3 regions of the Megasphaera sp. UPII 135-E genome follow, and region 2 is predicted to be linked to each of the others. Evidence: riboswitches for the same ligand, from Rfam matches in the RefSeq annotation. Region 2 holds a riboswitch; each other region holds the start of a gene.
What was found. A riboswitch is a leader RNA that binds a small molecule or an ion and turns the genes downstream of it on or off. The one in region 2 is predicted to bind S-adenosylmethionine.
Positions count from the first base shown of each region.

Region 1: linked by a shared signal. The riboswitch ahead of HMPREF1040_RS00100 (MetQ/NlpA family ABC transporter substrate-binding protein) and the one ahead of HMPREF1040_RS04445 (methionine ABC transporter ATP-binding protein) in region 2 are both predicted to bind S-adenosylmethionine.
Region 3: linked by a shared signal. The riboswitch ahead of HMPREF1040_RS00710 (MetQ/NlpA family ABC transporter substrate-binding protein) and the one ahead of HMPREF1040_RS04445 (methionine ABC transporter ATP-binding protein) in region 2 are both predicted to bind S-adenosylmethionine.

Region 1 covers NZ_AFUG01000003.1:5,471-10,865, reverse strand. The annotation lists tRNA gene HMPREF1040_RS00120 (tRNA-Pro) at 88-164, shown strand; gene HMPREF1040_RS00115 (tryptophan transporter) at 212-1,702, opposite strand; gene HMPREF1040_RS00110 (energy-coupling factor transporter transmembrane protein EcfT) at 1,714-2,397, opposite strand; gene HMPREF1040_RS00105 (energy-coupling factor ABC transporter ATP-binding protein) at 2,397-3,209, opposite strand; SAM riboswitch class I at 3,645-3,740, shown strand; gene HMPREF1040_RS00100 (MetQ/NlpA family ABC transporter substrate-binding protein) at 3,824-4,651, shown strand; gene metF (methylenetetrahydrofolate reductase [NAD(P)H]) at 4,713-5,395, shown strand, end outside.
Region 2 covers NZ_AFUG01000032.1:14,431-19,825, forward strand. The annotation lists gene HMPREF1040_RS04425 (C69 family dipeptidase) at 1-796, shown strand, start outside; partial or broken gene HMPREF1040_RS04430 (amino acid permease) at 845-2,292, opposite strand; tRNA gene HMPREF1040_RS04435 (tRNA-Ser) at 2,492-2,580, opposite strand; gene HMPREF1040_RS04440 (methionine ABC transporter permease) at 2,658-3,311, opposite strand; gene HMPREF1040_RS04445 (methionine ABC transporter ATP-binding protein) at 3,292-4,335, opposite strand; SAM riboswitch class I at 4,410-4,508, opposite strand; gene HMPREF1040_RS04450 (LTA synthase family protein) at 4,990-5,395, shown strand, end outside.
Region 3 covers NZ_AFUG01000006.1:22,424-27,818, reverse strand. The annotation lists gene HMPREF1040_RS00740 (TonB-dependent siderophore receptor) at 1-898, shown strand, start outside; gene HMPREF1040_RS00735 (Gx transporter family protein) at 1,014-1,538, opposite strand; gene HMPREF1040_RS00730 (NusG domain II-containing protein) at 1,551-1,937, opposite strand; gene HMPREF1040_RS00725 (DUF3793 family protein) at 2,258-2,815, shown strand; gene HMPREF1040_RS00720 (flavodoxin) at 2,830-3,243, shown strand; gene trxA (thioredoxin) at 3,344-3,649, opposite strand; gene HMPREF1040_RS00710 (MetQ/NlpA family ABC transporter substrate-binding protein) at 3,769-4,575, opposite strand; SAM riboswitch class I at 4,643-4,746, opposite strand; gene HMPREF1040_RS00705 (hypothetical protein) at 4,822-5,250, opposite strand; gene HMPREF1040_RS00700 (MFS transporter) at 5,315-5,395, opposite strand, start outside.

The DNA.
Region 1 (5,395 bases), on a different contig from region 2:
GAACATCTATTTTATTGCAAATCATATTCACCTTATAGTCCCCCTCATTGACAAATATACATGTATTTGGTAATATAATGAAGTCAACGGGACGTGGCGCAGCTTGGTAGCGCGCTTCCTTGGGGTGGAAGAGGTCGCGAGTTCAAATCTCGCCGTTCCGACCAAAAAAAGGTTCGTAACATAGTTACGAACCTTTTTTTTATACCCGTTATTACGATACTTGCTTTTTTTGCCTATACAATTGTTGTAATGCTTCTTCTCCCGCTTCAATAGAAATAAACGGATTATCAAAAATCACGCCCAATTTTTCTAATTCAAAACGGCACGTCACAATAGGTGGAATCGCAATATCATAAACCTTATGCCTATACATATAACGTAATGTCTGCTCTACCGTGCCATCACTCACAACACGCCCCTTATCCAATAAAACCAATCGATTAGCATAAGGTAATACACTATTTAAATCTTGTTCAACAACAATAATCGTATGTCCATAAGTCACATTTAACGTATGTAACAATTCATAAAAAGCCTTCGTCCCTTCCGGATCTAACGCCGATGTCGGTTCATCTAACACGAGAATTTCCGGATTCAATGCCAAAATACTAGCAATAACTAAACGTTGCCGTTGTCCCCCTGAAAGATTAGCCAATGTACGTTTACGATATCCCGACAACTGTACCTTTTCTAACACATCATCAATAACCTGATTAATCTTATCGACAGCAACACCATGATTTTCTAACGAAAATGCAATTTCCTCTTCCACCGTCATTGCCACCAACTGACTATCATAATCATCTAACATATAGCCAACTTCACTTGATAATTTAGAAATTGTCGTCTGCGTTGTTGCCACGCCATCAACAAAGACCATCCCATGCATAACGCCCCCACAAAAATGGGGAATAGCCCCTGTCAACGCCTTGCATACAGAACTTTTACCACTTCCCGATGCACCCGTAAGAACCAAAAAATCACCTTTCTGAATAGTAAACTGCACATCTTGTAAAACGGGCGTTTTTTGACGATTATAAATATACGATACATGTTCTAGTGAAATAAGCCCCTCTTGTGTCGGTTTTAACACTAATTGACTATGATCAGATGCCTTCTTTTCGACCTGTGCCGTATCCAACAATCCCCGGGATACAAATAAGCGCAAGGCAGGAAAATATAATACTGGCGTAACTAACGCATTTAATACACCAACAATGGCAACTAAAGGAATCATCCCTGTAAAATATACAACCATAGGTAAATTCATCACAACTTTTAAAATAGAAACAAATACCAGGCCACTCATAAATGTACCAATAAAACCGCAAAGACTGGGCAATAACGATTTACCTTTAATTTGTGCATGCGGCAAACAATGAACTAAAAAGGTACACGTCAATGCCCCAACGGGTTCACTCAACAAATTGCCATAAGGAAATCCCGATTTAGACGTTAACATATTAATTAATGCAGCGACTAAACCAATACCTAATCCTTGTTTATATGAAGGACGCGTCAAACAAATAGCCACTCCATATGCAGCAGTAGACCAATTAGGCGTGACCCCACCAACGCTCGGTGAAACAAGATGCAAAATCGTTCCTACAGCTAATAATAACGTAGATATTGTAATCCACCGAAACTGACCACCTTGACGATGTTGAAATTCTAATGTTGCCATATCTTTTACTACTTGCATACCCTTTCCTCCTATACCTGTCCCTGCATACGTAGGTAAACCATCCCTACACTTACAGCTACCATCACAACCACTAATATATAATCCCGACTAGTCAATCTCACATTACTCATAAACTGATGTTCCGTACTGCCAAAGCCCCGCAACTCCAAGCTCAACGCCATTGTTTCTGCACGCCCTAGCGACTTTAATAACAACGGTTGTACTACACTCATATATTGAATTGACTTTTTAAACACATTTCCCGTAGATACCAATCCACGGCAAGACTGTGCTTCCTGTACATGCTTACTTTCCGCGATAAAATCAGGAACAAAACGAAGTGCCGCCGTAAACATAAAAGCATATTCATAAGGAATACGCAATTGCGTTACCAATGAAGCAGTCAAATCTTGTAAGCGTGTCGTTGTCAATAAAATAATAAAGATGATCGTCATCGCCAACATACGTAACCCCGTTACATAAGCAGATACCAACGAACCGCCACCTAAATATTGCACCCCCCCTAAAAAAACTGCAAAAATCACTAAACTAAATACGGCTTTTCCATTCTGTCGCAACTGTCCGCTAATAAGTAACAAAATAAGCTCTAAGATAACCCATCCCACAAGAGGCCCCGGCGTATGCATAACCAATGCACAAAAAGAAAAAGCAAACGTAGCAATTAACTTACTCAAAGGCACAAATCGTTTCATTACACATTACCTCCTATATATTGGCTCATCTTCGCGGTAAACTCCCGCATGGTCCTGCAATATCCCACCGCCGGCACCGCCAACGAAAGGCGAACGCAAGCAGGTCGCCGCAACCCCAACGAATACAACTCCTCACATGTCGTAAATAACGCTTCCGGCGTACCATCAAAACGGATCCCCCCAGCACCCAAAGCAATCACGCGCTGACAATATTCAGCAATAACATCCATATCATGCGTAATCAAAACAACCGTAATTCCCTGCTGATGTACCTTCTGCAACAATTCCATTAATCGCTTTGTCGATGCCCTATCCTGACCGCTTGTCGGTTCATCCAACACGACAAATTTCGTTTTCATCGCCAGTGCTGAAGCAATAGCAACCCGCTGTTTCTCACTGCGATTCAAATTCAGTGGATAGGCCTCGGCAACTTCAAAAAGTCCCGTTTCTCGTAACGCTTCAGCTACCCGTGTTTGTTGCTCTTCTTCCGTCAAATGAAGCTGTTTCACCCCATACGCAACTTCTTCACGTACAGTTGGTCGAAACATCTGCCGCTCAGGATTCTGAAACACATATCCAATAATACGGCTTCGCTCTGCTGGAGACCACGTAGTAATATTCTTCCCTTTGTAATATATAGACCCCTGTTGCGGTTTTTCTAATCCCATTAACAATCGTGTAATCGTTGTTTTACCACTACCATTTCTTCCACATAAAGCAATACATTCACCCTCATGAATTTGTAATTGTAAATTTGATAATACAGAGGCTCCTTTGTCATAAGCAAAAGAAATATTTCTCATTTCCAGCATCTCATTTTCTCCTTTCCATACAAAAAAAGCCTTTCATCCCTATTGGGACGAAAGACTCATCAACTTCCGCGGTACCACCCACATTAACGCCGTGCGTTCACTCTACATGTACGGCCGAAGCGATACACGGTTCTTTTTTAACGATGGAACAACACCGGCTCACCCTACTCCTACCGTTTCAGGCTGCATCTCTCGAATCCATTCCCCATACGGAGCAGGGCCGAACTTACACTACCATCGGCTCGCTGTACCCGTCACTGTATGTATACTCGTTTCGATCATCGACATACTATAATTGCTGTTGTTATTAGTATACGCAAAAAAAAATATTTGTCAAGTATTTTATATTATAAAAAACACAAACTTTTTTATCGATTTATCAATTGACAAATACACGTATAATGGTATAATAAATGCAACATCAAAATAGATACGCTTTTATCCAGAGTGGTGGAGGGACTGGCCCGATGAAACCCGGCAACCGATAACGACGGTGCTAATTCCTGCGGAAGAGATTCCGAGAGATAAATTACAGTTACCTCTTTCTCTTCACGGAAAGAGGATTTTTTTATTGGATAACAAAAGCGATCCCGATGAAAAAAGGAGGAAATATAATGAAAAAAAGAAATCGTTTTGCTACACTTGCAGCCACCGCACTCGTTGCCTTAGGATTGCTTGTATCTGGCTGTGGCGGTACAACCAATGAATCTACCGCTAAAGGAACCGTAACCGTAACCGTAGGTGCTACACCTGTACCACATGAAGAAATTTTAAAAGAAATTAAACCGTTACTCGAAAAAGAAGGAGTAAACTTAAAAATTGTAGAATTTACAGATTACGTAAAACCTAATTTATCCCTACAAGATAAGGAAATCGATGCTAATTTCTATCAACACACCCCTTATCTTGATAAATTTAATGAAGAACGTGGCACTACATTAAAAGCCGTTGCCAAAGTACATATCGAACCTATGGGTATCTATTCCCATAAAATAAAAGATTTAAAAGCCGTAACAGACAACAGCAAAATAGCTATTCCAAATGATCCCACAAACGGTGGTCGTTCGTTATTATTGCTCCAAAGTGCAGGCTTATTAAAATTAAAAAATGGTGGTTCTGTTACCTCGACCTTACAAGACATTGTCGAAAATCCACATCATTTAAAATTCGTTGAACTCGATGCAGCCCAAGTTCCACGTGCTATTGATGACGTGACCCTCGCTGTAATAAACACCAACTTTGCTATTCCCGTAGGCTTAAATCCATTAAAAGATGCGTTGTTCTTAGAACCAAAAGATTCGCCATACGCAAACATTTTAGTGGTTCGGAGCGGTGATGAAAATCGTCCAGAAATTCAAAAATTAATCAAGGCCTTACAATCCCCAGAAGTGAAAAAATTTATTGAAACGAAATATAAAGGCGCTATTCTGCCAAGCTTTTAATATCATCATAAAACAGGTACCTGTTAACGGTACCTGTTTATCATTACAAAGGAGTTTTACCATGTCAGTAAAAAATAAAACTACATTCTCACTTGAAGTCTTCCCTCCAAAAAAAGAAATGCCCCTCGCCTCCGTTTATCCCACCCTTACCGAATTAAGTGTACTACATCCTGATTTTATCAGTGTAACTTGCGGTGCTCAAGGAACGGGAAGTAATCGTACCGCCGAAATTGCAGCTACCATAAAAGAGCAATTTAATTTAGAACCCGTTGCCCATCTTCCGGGCATCTATCTGACAAAAGAAGAAGTGTGCAATACCCTCAAAGAATTGAAAAAACATCGTATTCATAAAATCCTCGCTTTACGCGGTGATATGACCCCGGAAAAAGAACCTGCCCATGACTTTGCTCACGCCAGTGATTTAATCCGCTTCATCAAAAAAGAATCCCCCGATTTTCATATTATCGGTGCTTGTTATCCTGAAGGACATGTTGAATCAAAACGTCCCGCCTTAGATATTATTCACTTAAAAGAAAAAGTAGATGCCGGGGCCTCTTCTCTCATTTCACAATTATTTTTTGATAACACCTTATTTTATCGCTTTTTAGAACGGTGTGAAATTGCATCCATTCATGTACCCATTGCCGCCGGTATCATGCCCGTAACCAATAAAAAACAAATTGAACGCATGGTATCCCTCTGTGGTGCTACCTTACCCCTACACTACCAACACCTCATCGCCAA
Region 2 (5,395 bases):
TAACCATTTAAATCCTGATTTTGATGAATTAAATTTGCGTCATACTTTGGGAAGTTCCGATTATAAAGATGTGCAATATAATAATCCGCGTGCTTGGTATGTACAAAAATATTTTTCGGATACAACACGTTCTTATCATGAAAAATATCCCTTTGTAGATGATCCTGATTGCCCAGATTTACCTTTTATTTGTTATCCTAAGCAAAAGATTTCTATTGAAGATATAAAATGGGCTCTTTCATCTCATTATGAAGGAACTCCGTATGATCCATATGGAACCGGTAGTGAAGCTGATAGGAAAAAATATCGTGCTATTGGATTAAATCGAAATATGGAAGTACATGTTTTACAAATGCGTCCGAATGTACCTGCTGATATTTCTGGTATTCAATGGGTAGGTATGGCTTCTAATCCATATAATTGTATGGTGCCTTTTTATACAGCTATTTCAGATACGCCTGCATCATATCGGGATACACCTATAAAATATGATCCTAATTATATGTATTGGTTAATTCAAACAATGGCAGTTATTGGCGACCGTAATTATACATTTTTCGGTACTCAGCATTATGATTTTGAAAAGAAGATGAGTGCGACGTTACGTCACATGCAACAGCAATATGATAAGGAATTTATACAAAAGAACTTAAGTGGTATGGATGCCGTTGAATTTTTAACAAAAGCGAATCAAGAAATGGCAGATGCATTATTTGCTGCAGCAAAAGCGTTATTAGGAGATTTTGTTTGCACAGGTAGTCATAAAATGACATTGCGTTTTAATTTGGCCGATTAATAAAGAATAAAAAAGTGGTGAGTAAGCATGCTTACTCACCACTTTTTTTTATTCTTTATCTCTTGAAAGATCAACTTCTTTTAAAGGAATAATATGTGTTTTGTGTTTGAGTTTGTGATATAGAAAAACAATAAGAAAAATAGGAATACCGATATATACTACGGATGCACCATACCAGTCGATATGAGTGCCGAGAAAGGCGGAATAATTTTGTCCTGCCGTAATAATAATACACATCATGAGTGCCAATAGGGGACCAAAGGGAAATAAAGTTGCTCGATAGGGCAGTTTACGTAAGTCCTTTCCTTGTGCGATGTAAGCTCGGCGAAAACGATAATGGCAAAGGGCAATTCCAATCCATGTAATAAAACCGGCCATGCCACTAATGTTAACGAGCCAAGCATAAGCTTTTCCTTCACCAATAAGAGAAGTTAAAAAAGCAGCTAAACCAAAGGCAGCAGTAGCTATTAACGCATTTACAGGAACGCCACGTTTGTTTAGTTTCAAAAAACATTTTGGTGCTTGCCCTGTTTCCGCGAGGGCATATAGCATACGCGTTGAAACATATAAACCTGAATTTCCTGCTGATAAAACGGCTGTTAAGATGACCGCATTCATGATAGAGGCAGCGGCAACTAATCCAAACCGTTCAAATACTAAGGTAAAAGGACTAATAGAAATATTGGCAATATCCGTATTTAGCAAATTAGGATCGGTATAAGGAATTAAAAATCCGATGACAATAAATGAGCCAAAATAGAATAATAAAATTCGCCAAAAAATAGAATGAACCGCACGAGGAATGTTTTTTTCTGGATCTTCACTTTCACCAGCTGCAATACCAATCATTTCGGTGCCTTGAAAGGAAAAACCGGCGACCATAAATATTCCGAGCATTGAGGTAAAGCCGCCAACAAAAGGTGCATCTTTAATAAACCAATTGGTAAAACCAGGAGATTCACCAGGACCAATACCTAAAATAAGACAAGCCCCAGCAAAAAGAAAACTAAAACAGTGACCACTTTAATACCTGAAAATATAAATTCACTTTCACCATAGGAGCGGGTAGAAAGATAATTCAATAGAAAAAGGACTATTAAAAACAAACCACTCCATAGTGAGGCAGGTAATTCGGGAAACCAATATTTCATAATTAATGAGCCAGCGACTAATTCAGCGGCTAAGGTAATTGCCCAATTAAACCAATAATTCCAGCCTAAGGCAAAACCTAACGATTTATCTACATAGCGATTGGCATACGTTTCAAAAGAGCCGCTGACAGGTAAGTACGCTGCCATTTCGCCAAGACTAGTCATGAGGAAATATACCATAACCCCAATAAGTGCATATGCTACAAGGGCACCGCCTGGACCAGCAGAACTTACTGTTTCTCCACCAGCAACAAAAAGACCTGTACCGATGGCACCACCGATGGCAATCATATTCATATGACGTGCTTTGAGGCTGCGGCGTAATTTCTGTTTTTCGTCTTTCATATAATCACAACCTTTTACTATAATAAATAAAAACTACTTTTCTATTATACAGAAACTTCAATGACCTGACAATTAAAATGAGCGTAAAATACAAATTTAGCATTATCATTTCAGGTATTATATGGAGATAATAGAAAATAAGGGAAGGCCAATAAAAAAAACACAACGCAGATATAAATATCTGCGTTGTGTTTTCTTTTGGCGGAGCGGGTGGGATTCGAACCCACGAGACCTTTCGGTCCAACTGATTTCGAGTCAGCCCCGTTATGACCACTTCGATACCGCTCCATATGACGCTTTGTTATTTTAGCATAAAAATATAGTAGCGTCAATTATAAAATATTTAATATGTATAACTAAATAGATTACTTTTTATTTTTTTTATTAGAAGCGTAATCGCCTATGCTTTGAATGAGATTTACTCCGACGATTAAAATAATAATAGTAATTAACATGATATCGCCTTGAAAGCGTTGATAACCGTAACGAATAGCAATATCACCTAAGCCGCCACCACCAATAGCACCAGCCATAGCAGAAGAACCAATTAAATTAACGATTAATACGGTAACGTTATTAATAATTGTCGGTAGTGCTTCCGGTAATAATACTTTGCGAATAATTTGAAAAGGGGAAGCACCCATAGATTCAGCGGCTTCGACTAATCCAAAATCAACATCACGAATAGACGTTTCCACTAAACGACTTAAAAAAGGAATGGCAACGATGGTTAAGGGAACACAAGCAGCAGTGGTGCCAATAGAAGTACCAACGACTAGTCGTGTAAAAGGAATAATCGCAACCATTAAAATAATAAAGGGAATAGAGCGAATAATATTAACGATAGCTCCTAATATTTGATGAATATGTTTATGTTGTAAAATATGATTTTTTGATGTTATAACTAATGTAACTCCCAAAGGAATACCGATGATAGCGGCAATGATGGTAGAAACAATCACCATTATTAATGTTTCTTGAATTCCTTGGAGCATTAAATCAACAATTTCTAGGGACATATCCTAACACCTCACTTTTTACGGGTAATGTTTTGATATAGGAATAGGCTTTTGCCTGTGTTTCCATATCGCCTAATATAATAATAACTAAATAGCCAAAGCGTTCGTTTTGGATATAATCAATATTGCCATATAATACACTAACATTAATATTGAACTTGCGAACCACTGAAGCAACCAACGGATCACCTGTTAAAGCACCTTTAAACCGCAAACGCACAAGCATGGAAAGGTTTGGCGCAGGTTGGGGAGAAATACCTAATTTTTTTAGTCCTTTTGGTAACTCCATATTAATAACTGATTTCACAAATTCTTGCATCGTTTCTGATTGAGGATTCGAAAATACATCCACCACACGACCGGATTCTTTGATGATACCGCCTTCAATAACGGCAACACGATGGCAAATATCTTTTACAACGCTCATTTCATGTGTAATTATAACAATGGTTATGCCTAAGCGCTTATTGATGTCTTGTAATAAATCTAAAATCGATTTTGTCGTTTGGGGATCTAATGCTGATGTAGCTTCATCACATAACAAAATTTTAGGATCGCTTGCCAATGCCCGCGCAATACCGACTCGTTGCTTTTGACCACCTGAAAGTTGGGAAGGGTAATTATATTTACGATCAGTTAAATTTACCAGTTCTAACAAATCGGATACCTTTTTCTCGATGGCTTCTTTGGAGGCTCCAGCTAATTCTAAAGGAAAGGCAATATTTTCAAATACCGTTCGAGAGGATAATAAATTGAAGTGTTGGAATATCATACCAATATGTTTTCGTTCTTCTCGTAATTGAGCTTCCGTTAATGTGGTTAAATCTTTACCGTCAATAATGACGTTTCCCTCGGTTGGTTTTTCTAACATATTAATACATCTAACTAGTGTAGATTTACCGGCACCACTTTTGCCAATGATACCAAAAATTTCACTGTCTTCGATAGTTAAAGAAATACCTTTTAAAGCATTTACTTTTGCCTTACCGCTATATGTTTTGGTGATATTCTCTAAACGAATCACAGTATCAACTCCTTTTTTTTAATAAACAAATAAAAAAGACCATCAACAAGAATGATGGTCTGTATTCTCACATAACATCATCTGCCGGAATGTTCCGTTGGATTTGGCACCTTCCCAAACTGGGGGTTGCCGCAACGTCATAAGGCCAGTCCCTCGGTTGCTCGCGATGAATTAAATTTATTGTTTGAGTTATTCTATCATTTTAGATTATTTTTGTCAACGCAAAACTACTGCTTTTAAGTGCTTTTGAAAAAATTTCTTTTTATTTGTATGTATAATAGTGATATGGTATAGTATAATTAATTGGTAAAGATAAGAAAAAATGAGGTGAAATAATGTTTACTATGTTTATTGAGGGGGCACAGCAGGATATAAAGTTAATACTTATTCCTGTTATCATTTCTGCAATATTTCGATTTCTTTTTATTTATCTTTATGGAAATGGTGAAAAAAACGCTCTATATTATAAAAAAAGTTCGTCTATCCCTGTGGTTTGGATTTTTGTGGGGGCTAGATTTTCATGCTTATGTATATTTATTATCGTTATTATGTATTACTATTCCTAGTGTTTTCGTGGTTTCATATGCAAATATAGCGGATTCTTTACGCTGTTTATGGGTGGTAGTATATGCTTTATGTTTATATGTGGCATTTATGGGGAAGATGATTTTTTATGGAGAATTTCATGATATTTACAATCAAACGATGTTATTAGGAAAAAATGCAGATAAGGGTAATTTTGTCGATATCTTTTTACATCAATACCATGGATGGATAATTTTACTGGGGATCATTCCGTATAGTATAATTGTTTATTTTCTTACTGCTGGTATTTTAGTTACACCTGTTATTCCCTATCTTTTGATTGATAATACTTTCCTTCGCTATCTTGTTAACTTTTTCTTTTTTGTCTTAGCTGGGGTGGGATTCTATTGGATTCGATACGGCGGACATTTATCTCATTTGTTTAAACCATCTAGGAATAATATGCCTACGTTGTTAAAAAATGATCCATTTTTTTCTAAAGCAACTGTTGATGATTTGATTGCGATTGAATTAG
Region 3 (5,395 bases), on a different contig from region 2:
TATCGTTGATTATTATAAAAATGTAAAAAAGACGAAATTTGAATTTATCAATGCAAGAACGGGAGAAGTGCTGACGAAGGAAGAGCAGATGGATAAATTCTTTGCCGCTTACGTGGGAAACCATGCGTATGCTATGGACGATAAAACACCGGGGTATGCTGAGCGGAACGGAGCCGGTGCAGTTTCTAAATTGTTTTCAAACCTGCTTCATGATGGCAGCTATGGTCCTATGGAGGGGGCTCCTGTGCCACTGCCGGGAGGACCCAAGTCCATCATTCAAGAAGGATACTTGCTGGTAAAAGATCAAATCCCTGCTATCAAAAGAGCGGGGGTTGTACAAATTAAGAAACAGATCACGCCGACAGTAGGGTTGGAAGTATGGCATGTACGTTCAGTAGGTGATACGAAGACCGTGCAGGGAACCGATATGAATGGCGTGAATGTATTGGCCTTAGGTATACAGACGAAGTTAGGAAATCATGCCGCTTTTTCGGCTGAGTATGGTATGAATTTCTCTTCGTTGGGTAAATATTTCCACGGCGGTCATATGTACGGTGTGCCTACCGACACGGGAACGGCTCCCGCTTTCGGCGTAGTACGGCTGGATATAGGCCGGGCGGATACGGAACGCCGGGGAAGTTGGCAGGCTTATCTTGATTATAAGGCGTTTGCTCATGGTGCTTTCTTTGGTGGCACGGGAGCAGATGTACCCGATCGGTATTTGGACGGTATTCGTTCGTTTACGTTTGGTTTTAGCTATGTACCTAAGAAAAAGATGTTGTTGCAAGGGTTCTATACGTTTGGCGCCAAAGGGTTGCAAAAACGGGATACGCTGTATACGCCGGAAAATTTCTCTTTAGGAGATTATGTGCGATTATCTGTAACCTATCGATTGTAGATGAATATGGTGTGCAGGTTTCTTAGGTATTAGGTGTATATTGATTTTGTGTTTGTAATAAAAAGAATGCTGACCCATATGGGTTAGCATTCTTTTTATTATATATAACAAATAGTTAAGATAAGGTATGAAGGCGCTTTATTAAGGGCAATTTTTTTATATGTTGTAGGGTAAAAGTTGCGATGATACCGAGGAGAATGCCGGTACCAGCACCGGCAAGTGATAAAACGGGTAAATAGAGAAAAATATGAATGTTTTCTACGATACAAGCTGCTACAATGACTTGACCCACGTTATGAAATATTCCTCCAGCTGCACTAATACCGAATAGTGAAAAAAGGCGAGTTTTTTGTAAGAGTAGCATACTGAGAAGACTACATACGCCACCGGCAATACTATATAATAAGGTATTTATTCCACCCGCAAAAGCTGCGGATAAAATAATTCGTAATAGGACGATAAAAAAGACATCTTTTTTTCGAGGTAAGGAATATAAAGCGATGATTGTAATTAAGTTGGCTAAGCCTAATTTTGCACCAGGTGCGATAAAGGGGATAGGGATAAAGCCTTCAATGATGTATAAAACTAATGATTGTGCGACAAATATTCCTAGTAAAATAATGCGAAAGGTATTGTTCATGGATAATCACCTCTAATGTGCAGGAATAATATCGGGAGTGGTGGTTTGATCTGATTTGATTTCAATTAATACCCGATGAGGTAAGCAAACAGTGGTTGAACCTACTTGAGAAATAAATCCTTGATGGACACATAATTTATCAGGGCAATTAGCATTGGTAATGCCGATTGATTCATTTTTTACGACAACCGTATTATAGCCTTTGGATGTATGGATAGTAAATAGAAAGGTTCCTTTATGACCCGTTAGGGGAATGGTTTTATAAATGGCTCCATCTACATGGATGACCGCATGCGTGCGTACAGGATGGGTCGTTTTTTGTAATACGAATATTCCTTCCGGAATGAGTGATAACAAAAGTAAGGTAATAATTAGAATAACATCCCATTTTTTTGGCATAACAAACTCCTTTTAGTAGGTAGATACAGCGTATAGGTGTACTTTTAAATAAGATATATAATCAATAATAGCATTATATGTTTTTATTATACTTGATTCCATTTTGGAAAATCTACCCTTATTAGGAAGGGAGAAGAAAAAATAAGCATGTAAACAAAGGTATTATATGTAAAATATTTTTAATATAGAGAAATAAAACTTATTTTATTTAGCGTGATTGACTGAATTAGAGGGAATATTTTTTTTGCAAGATACCATGTATTGACAATGATTTACATTATTGGTATATTATCTTTAGGTCATGAGAGGAGAGAAAGTATATGGAATTAGATAATTTCTTCATTTCTTATTGTTCTGCGACCTTAGCAGGATTAAAAATGGGTACTTTATTGTGTCTCCCCTGTTGTCCTAAAGAAAAGGATTATACCGCTATCATTGAGCAGTATAATCTAAAATTCAATGAAAAACAACTTCATTTTAAGATTTTGTTTGGTTGTCCACAACGCACGTTGTTATATGTATATAGACCATGTATGGTACAGCAGCATTTGCAAGAAAACGCAGTTCAATGTTTTTTGCAAGCTTATGGGTATACTCCAGGTATTCCCTTAGCAGATATGTTGGAGCATTTGTCAGAACGGTTTGCTGTAGGTGATTGTTTTCCTCATGAATTAGGCTTGTTTCTAGGCTATCCTTTAGATGATGTTTGTGGTTTTATTCAACACAGAGGTTGTCATGCTAAATTATGTGGAGAATGGAAAGTTTATGGTGATACGGAAAAGGCAATGCAACTGTTCCGTAAGTTTGAATGTTGTCGTCGAACCTATAGTAGGCAGCTTGCTGTGGGGACATCATTAGAATCGCTCATTGTAGCGTAAGGAGGAATTTTGTTATGGTAGAAATCGTATATTGGAGTGGCACTGGTAACACGGAAGCAATGGCCCAAGAAATTGAAGCAGCAGCAAAAGCAGCAGGTGCAGAAGTTGAATCAGTTTTGTTTGATGACACGGATGTTGATACCGTAGCATCTAAAGATGTTATCTTATTAGGCTGCCCTGCAATGGGAGCAGAAGAATTAGAAGAAACTGTAGTAGAACCGTTTGTTGCTGATTTATTACCCAAATTAAGCGGTAAAAAAGTAGGCTTATTTGGCTCTTATGGCTGGGGTACTGGCGAATGGATGGATGCATGGGAACAACGTGTAAAAGATGCAGGTGCTACGGTTATCGGTACAGCTATTGTTAATGAAACACCGAATAATTCAGAAGAATGCGAAGCATTGGGCAAAGCTGCTGCACAAGCATAATAAATAGCGTTGAAAATGGTTGATTCATACCTCTCTAACACATATATATATAAAAAGAAACAGTATCTTTTCGATACTGTTTCTTTTTTTTATTTCTTTTTTATAATAGTGATTCTAAGTATTCTTTTGTTTGATCTCCGATTGTGGTATGTTGTATAGACCCATCTTTTACAAATAATAACGTGGGAATTACATTCACTTCATATCGCATTGCCAAGGCGGGTTGTTCATCTACATTTACTTTTACTAGCGTAACTTCAGGATGATCCGCTATGATAGATTCTACAATGGGGAGCATGGTGGTACAATGACCACACCAGGTAGCCCAAAAGTCAACAATCACGGAGCCTTTGCTTTGTAAAACAAGTTGATCAAAATTTTCTGTTGTAGCATTTATAATGTTCATCCTATTCACTCCTTATCTATCGATCATTAACAGCTATTATGTTGTTAATGTAATTAGTATATCATAAAAGTGAACGTTTGTCTTTTTTGAATGTCATTGATTATACTTGTATAGATTGATTAAAAAGCGGGGAGAACAGCACCTTTGAACTGATTGTTGATAAATTTACGAATTGGTTCAGATTGATAAATTGAAACAATCTTTTTATAGGTTTCGTTTGTTTCATCGCCCGTATGAACGGCAAATACATTTGCATAGGGAGAATCTTTACTTTCTATGAGGAGTGAATCTTTTTGTGGATTTAATCCAGCTGGAATAGCATAGTTTGTATTAATGCAAGCAATACCTGTGTCATCGAGGGAACGAGGAATTTGTGCTGCGTCTAATTCAATAAATTTTAAATTTTTCGGATTTTTCACAACATCCCGTACAGAAGCGGATATATCATTCCCATTTTTTAAGGTAATTAAGCCTGCTTTTTGTAATAGTAATAAAGCACGTGCACCGTTTGTTGGATCATTAGGTATAGCAACTTTTGTTCCAGGAGCTATATCGGCTATCTTTTTATAAGTGTGAGAATAGACGGCCATGGGTAAAATGATGGTCTTGCCAATAGAAACAAGGGGAAGTCCTTCTTTTTTGATGACATTATTTAAATATGGTTGATGTTGCATAGAGTTCATATTAATATCTTTTTCGGCTAAAGCTTTATTCGGTTGTACATAGTCATTAAATTCTACGACTTTGATTTTAATGCCTTGCTTTGCAGCTTCTTTTACGACTTCGTCCATTACTTCTGCTTGCGGACCGGCCGTAACGCCAATACTTACTTCGTTGGTTGAGGTGGTTTGAGATCCACAACCAGCTGCTAATAAGCAAGCGGCAATTAAAATAGTAGAGGCAATTTTTTGAATAAGTTTGTTCATAAAATCAAATCCTTTCGCATAAAATGAATAACAAAAAACCGTCATACAGATGACGGTTTTTGTTATTCGTTCATCTGCCGGTATACACCGTAGGAATTAGCACCTATCCCGTTGGAAAGGGGGGTTGCTGCAGTTTCATCGGGCCAATCCCTCAACTGCTCTTGATGAAAAGACGGTATGCTTTTGTTGTTTTGTATCTTATCATAGGTTTGTGATAAGGTCAATTTATAAATTTATACAAATTAGTTACAATTTCAAGTCAACGACAGCAGAAACTCCAACGCCATCAACACGGCTGAGATTCGTTATATTAGTACTAGCTAATGGAATATAGGTATTAGCACGAGCAATTCCATTTATGCTAGCCTCTAGTTGACCTACGGCCTTTACTTTTTGTACTTGCTTTTGGGGACCAATTACTTGAACTGCACCAATATAGTTGCCCGTACCGACACTGAGGACAGGAACTACTTTGGTGGCATAATTGGTGCCAGCACCGGTTTTAATTAATACATTATTTAGGACGGTATTTATTTGTTCGCCGTAGCGATTTACCAGAACGGAAACACCGCCTAATTTTAAAAGGGAACCAAAATTAAAAGCTTGTGTAGTAGCGATACCACTACAAGTGATAACGGATAATGCAATTGCTCCAGTTATTAATTGTTTTTTCATTGGAGATCTCCTTTCTGATGAATATATAGTAATAGTATATCAAAAAAAGAGAAAAAAGTAAGTGTTATCTTTTAACTAATACGTACATGGAGATAATGGTTCCCAATAGTGATAATCCTGCAAATAGGATATATAAGAGATGTAG